DNA from 2 places in the Romboutsia sp. LXY-2 genome. Region 2 is predicted to be linked to the other one. Evidence: riboswitches for the same ligand, from Rfam matches in the RefSeq annotation. Region 2 holds a riboswitch; the other holds the start of a gene.
The links. Region 2 has a riboswitch for lysine ahead of ACI48P_RS00040 (Na+/H+ antiporter NhaC family protein). Riboswitches for the same ligand answer to the same signal wherever they lie in the genome.

Region 1 (3,222 bases), on a different contig from region 2:
ACTTCTTACTGCAATAAGAGATGTAATTGGTAATGATAAATGGTTAAGTGTTGCCGGTCCTGGTGATAAAGGTTATATTACAAGAAGTGCAGAAATAAATAAAATTGCACCTTTATTAGATTATTTTAATCTTATGAGCTATGACTTTACTGCTGGAGAAACTGGTGAACTAGGTAAGAGACATCAAGCAAACCTATATGAGTCAAAACTTGCTCTTCCTGGTTATAGCGTTGATATATGGGTTAATAACTTAGAAGCAGCTGGTATGCCTCCTGAAAAAATATTATTAGGAGTTCCATTCTATGGAAGGCTAGGTGCAAAGGTAACAAAGACATATGATGACCTTAGAAAAAATTTCATAAATAAAAATGGATATGAATTTAATTTCGATGAAGATGCTCAAGCAGTATATCTAATTAAAGATGGACAGTTTGCAATGTCCTATGATGATCCTCTATCAATATACCTTAAAGGACAATATGTTCTTAGAAATTGCTTAGGCGGTATATTCTCATGGACATCACCTTATGACCAAGCAAATATATTAGCTAATTCTATGGATTTAGCAATAAATGATCCTGAAAAACTGCAAGATGAAGTTTTAAATAGCTATGGTGATATTTTAAAATAATTTATATATAATACTTGTTAAATAGGCATGAGAAAAATCTCATGCCTTTTTATAATTCAAAATACATATTATATAATAAATAAAACTTCTATAAATAATTTATTTTATATTCCTAAAGCTCTTTTAGCTAATTTATCAGCTACTTCATTATACTTGTCTCCACTATGCGCTCTAACTTTTACGAATTTAACATTAAGCTTTTCTTTTGCAGCATCATAGAATTTTTTATATTCTATAGTTCCTTCTTTATTAGTTTTCCATACACCAGTGCACCACTTTTCTATTCCTTCATAATCAAAGTATAATATTAAATTTTCTATATTATTCTCTATACAATACATCATAGCTATTTTAGATGCTTCTATCTCCCCCGCTACATTTCTCATACCTACTAAATCTTTATCATCACCTTTAACACTAAAAGTTTCTTTTACTTCACCATTTTTAAGAATTACAATACCTGAACCATATGCTTTTAAAGAGTGTTCATAACTTCCATCTACATATGCTTCTATTGTACTTTCTTCATTTTCAAATTTTATAGTTTGTTTGCCATAAACATACTCATTTGCTTCTTCCATAGTTGGAAAACTTTTATACTCCGCGCCTGAAAATCCATTTACTTGTTCTTTACATGCATCCCAAGTGTTAAAGATACCTATTTTCTTACCTTTTCTAACTGCATAATATTTTTTTTTACTCAATTTAACCACTCCTATATATAAAAGATATATCTATCCATTTTACTTTCAACCATCACAGGTACTACTTATTGTATAATAAATGAATATTATTTGAAAGGTATATTATTTTACTTTTTTCTACATTTTTTTCTTTTCCTATTTGCTAACCTTTTAATTTTGTGCTATAATCCTACTTAACAAATAAATATCGGATATAACTAACGGTAGAGGTTGCATTATTAATAAGTAGTTTTGTGGAGTTAAGCACGTAGAAGCAAGATAAAAGGTAATAATGCCGAAATATGTAAGTAACGCTTTAATTCTTACATGTTGGGGGCATACAAAATATGTATGTCACTGTCACATTAATTTGTGGAGGGCTATCTTTAGATTAAGTATAATGTTATGTTTTCGCATACTTATGTCTAGGGTAGAATTTCTTTCGCCCTAGACTTTTTTATTTCCCTAAATTCTTCAGACCGTTATATTCGAGTAAAATTTAAGGGAGGATTCACAATGACATCAAGAACAAAAAGACAAGCAACATTATTTGACTCATTACTATGTATAGGATTTCTAGTATCAGTATTAGTTACATGCTTAGTAATATTAAAGGATTATGAAATATCTGCTCATATCCCATTAGTTATAGGTGGTATATTTGCCGGTTCTATAGCAGTTTTTAGATTAGGATTTTCATGGAAAGAATTAGAAGAAGGAATATTATCTACTATAAATATGACAATGTCTTCTATTCTTATACTTTTAGTAGTTGGTATGCTTATAGGAACTTGGATACTTTCAGGAATAGTTCCAAGTATGATTTACTGGGGTCTTAACATATTATCTCCAGGTATATTCTTAGTAGCTTCAACATTAATATGTGCAATAGTATCAATAGCTACTGGTTCATCTTGGACTACAGCTGGTACAATAGGTATAGCTTTATTAGGTATAGGTAGTGCCCTTGGTATACCTGCTCCAATAATAGCTGGTGCTATAATATCGGGTGCATACTTTGGTGATAAAATGTCTCCATTATCAGATACAACAAACTTAGCTCCTGCAATGGCTGGAACTACATTATTTGAACATATAAATCATATGTTATATTCAACAGTTCCTGCTTTAGTAATAGCTCTTATTTTATATGCTATATTAGGATTCAAATATGCAGGTGCACAAATAGATACTTCACAAATAACTCAAATACAAACTGCATTAGCAGGAAATTACAATACATTATCTCCATTATTACTTTTAGTTCCAGTAGCTGTAATAGTTATGGTAATATTTAAGGTTCCAGCAATACCTGCTTTAATAATGGGTACACTACTTGGTGGTTTAGTTTCAGTAATATTCCAAGATGCTTCAATAGCAGATGTAATAGTGGCTGCAAAAGGTGGTTACGTTGCAGATACAGGAATGGCATTTGTTGATGAACTACTTACTCGTGGTGGTTTAGATAGTATGTTAGGTACAGTTTCACTTATGTTATGTGCTTTAGTTACTGGTGGTATACTTGAAAAATCAGGAATGCTTGAAACTTTAGCTGCTGCAATATTAAAAGTTGCAAAAGGAACATTCGGATTAATATTTGCTACAATATTTACTTGTATAGGTACAAACTTAGCAGTAGCAGATCAGTATTTAGCTATAGTTATTCCAGGAAGTATGTATAGAGATGCATATAGAAAGCAAGGCTTAGCTGCTAAAAACTTATCTCGTGCTTTAGAAGATAGTGCAACTATAACATCACCATTAATTCCATGGAATACATGTGGTGCTTATATGTCAGCTACTCTTGGAGTTGGATCATTTGCATTCTTACCATTTGCATTCTTTAACTTACTTTGTCCTATAATATCTTTAACTTTAGCTGCTACAGGATTTGGTATAACTAAGTTA
Region 2 (3,222 bases):
TTGAAGATAATATTGTTGTATCTGATATTGGAGAACAGTGATCACCAAATATGGCACCTGTTAATACTGCACTTGTACTAACTATTATGAATGACATTTCTGGGTTTATAGAATGTGCAAGTGGTACTGCTAATGGCATTAATATACCCATTGTTCCATAAGCTGTTCCTGTTGAGAAAGATATTATAGAACCTAATACAAATATTAAACTTGGTAGTAAGAATGCTGGGAATGATCCTGATAATAATTTTATTAAGTATTTTGCTGTACCTAATTCCTTTATTACAGAGCTTAACGACCAAGCAAGTAATAATATAACCCCTGTTATTACTAATGTCTTCATACCATCAACCCAAACATCTATTGCCTCGGATATTGTGAATATTTTTTGTCCTACAGCCATGATTATTGCAACCACACTTGCAAGTAAAGCTGATTGGAATAATGCTACAGATGCATCAGATGCACTAAATGCTTCTTTTATAGCTTCAAAAGAAAATGGCGAATTTGTAAATATTGATATTAAAGTGGCATCATCTCCACCCATGATACTTGAGTATCCACTATAGTAAAATGCAACAAGAGCCGCAGCAATTAATGTTCCTATAGGTATTATTGCATTCCATATACTTAATTTTACGCCCTCTTTTGGTTCTAAATCAGATTCTACAGACTTTTCATCTTTAGTTGATGATACTTCACTTCCAGTATTTCCTCTTTGTCTTGCTCTTATTTCAGCCTTTCTCATCGGTCCAAAATCTTTCATAAGTAAAGCAGATATTACTATAAAAGCAAGTATTAATATATTATAAAATCTATATGGTATAGTATTTAAAAATACACCAAATGCATTTGTTTCTAATCCTATACCTTGAAAAGCTTCACCTATTAATCCAACTTCAAGTCCAATCCAAGTAGATATTATTGCTAATCCTGCTATTGGTGCAGCAGTCGCATCTATTATGAATGCTAGTCTTTCTCTTGATATTTTCATCTTATCTGCGACAGGTCTCATCATTGGACCTATTATTAATGCATTTGCATAATCATCAAAGAAAACTAAAAGCCCTGCAAACCAAGTAATTAATTGAGTTCCTCTAGCACTTTTTGCTCTTTTTGCTAATGCTTCAGCTATAGCTTTTGCACCACCCATTTTTGCTACTAAGTTTATAACCCCCCCTATAGCTAAAACTTGTAGTATAATTCCTGCATTCCAAGGATCAGCAAGAGAATTTAATGCTCTATTTACTACATCTAAGAAAGATTGAACTAATGCACTAAATACATTGCTACCTGTGATATTCAAGATAAAACTACCTGACATAATTCCTATTAACAATGATACTACAACATTTTTCGTTATAAATGCTAGTGCTATTGCCACTAATGGTGGTATTAAAGTTAAAATACCAAATTTAGCTGCATTTGCCGCCTGAATATCTACTTCCTCAGCAAATCCTGTAGTTGATGATAATATTAAAATCATCGCTGTCATTAAAATAAGTCTAAAATTTCTTCTGTTCATGTTATTTCCCCCTTTTAAGTAATTGTAGTGAATATTTTTGAGGGTTTGAGTAAAATAAAAAGAGCCTTGAGATAACACTCAAGGCTCTATATTTTGTACATCAAATTAAACTATATAAGCATACAAAAACTTCCTTAAATGATAGCTCACCACAAAACAAGTTTGTGACAGTGATACATATATTTTATGCATCCCCAGTTATACAACCTTAAAGCTTCAGTTATACACTTCGGCGATAATTCCTTTCCTAGTAAATCATTGTGCTTACCTCATTACTAGTACTCTTAAGTACCGCGCCTCTACCCTACATTTTATTCACTTTTCTTATACTTATTAGTATATATTACCAAAACATATATTTCAATAGTTTTTTCAGAATATTTTACAAAAGCTGAATTTTTTATATTGTCCATTTAATTATATGTGGTATTATATAATGAAGTTTAAATTTTAATACAATCCTTAAAATTAACTATATTTTTGTAATATCAATTCATATCTTATAGTTTTTAGACCTTTACCATTTCATTATAAAATAAAGCAAAAATTCAATATCAGTTTTCAATCATAAGTTTTTTTACTTTTTAACCTTATTTTATCATTTACTTTTCTAGCAAAGAGTATATAATATTAAGTATAGAATTATTTTTAATTATCTGACATTAAGGAGATGTTTGTTATGAGAACGTATAGTTTTAAAGAATTTCAAATGATGTATGGTAAAATAAGCCCTTTCGAATTTAAGGATAAATTAATAGACTTAGCCAAGTACTCTGCTAACAAAAATAAGAGATGTGTATTGGATGCTGGCAGAGGAAATCCAAACTGGACTGCAGCTACACCTCGTGAGGCTTTCTTTACTTTTGGACAATTTGCGGTAAGCGAAACCAGATCAAATTGGGATCTAGGTGATTTAGCTGGTATGCCCCAAATTAACGGAATTGGTGATCGTTTTTATAAATATATAGAGGAAAATAAAAAAATGCCAGGATCTGATCTTGCTAAAAGGATAGTTGACTTCGGAGTAAACGTACTTAATTTTAATATAGATGAATTTGTTCATGAACTTGCAGATGGAATAATTGGAGATAATTATCCTTTTCCAGATAGAATGCTTCCTCACTGTGAAAAAATTGTTCATGATTACTTAATCCAAGAAATGAAATATGACACAAAAGTAGGCGGTAAAATAGATGTATTTGCAGTAGAAGGTGCAACAGCAGCTATGTGTTACATATTTGATTCATTAATGGCTAATGAACTTTTAAGAAAAGGTGATAAAATAGCTCTTATGACTCCTATATTTACACCATATCTAGAAATACCTCATCTTCCACGTTATAATTTTGAGGTAATAAATATTAATGCTGATGAAGTTGACGAAAATGGAAATCACACATGGCAGTATTCTAAGAAAGAACTAGAAAAACTTAAAGATACTTCAATAAAAGCTTTATTTGTAGTAAACCCAAATAATCCCGCTTCTATAGCTATAAACGAAGATTCATGCAACAACTTAGTTGAAGTAGTTAAAAACTATAATGAGGATTTAATGATAATTTCAGATGATGTTTATGGTACTTTTGTAGAAGACTTTACTTCTTTAATGGCTAAGCTTCCATACAATACTATAGGGGTTTACTCATACTCTAAATACTTTGGTGTTACAGGTTGGAGATTAGGTACTATGGCTCTCC

Region 1: it holds a riboswitch for lysine, as region 2 does, so the genes downstream of both, nhaC (Na+/H+ antiporter NhaC) here and ACI48P_RS00040 (Na+/H+ antiporter NhaC family protein) in region 2, are expected to answer to the same signal.

Annotation. Positions count from the first base shown of each region.
Region 1 is NZ_JBKFGI010000006.1:122,919-126,140, forward strand. Features, by position in the region: gene ACI48P_RS11755 (peroxiredoxin) at 1-631, shown strand, start outside; gene ACI48P_RS11760 (ribonuclease H1 domain-containing protein) at 736-1,344, opposite strand; lysine riboswitch at 1,532-1,705, shown strand; gene nhaC (Na+/H+ antiporter NhaC) at 1,831-3,222, shown strand, end outside.
Region 2 is NZ_JBKFGI010000001.1:6,337-9,558, forward strand. Features, by position in the region: gene ACI48P_RS00040 (Na+/H+ antiporter NhaC family protein) at 1-1,525, opposite strand, end outside; lysine riboswitch at 1,660-1,835, opposite strand; gene aspD (aspartate 4-decarboxylase) at 2,205-3,222, shown strand, end outside.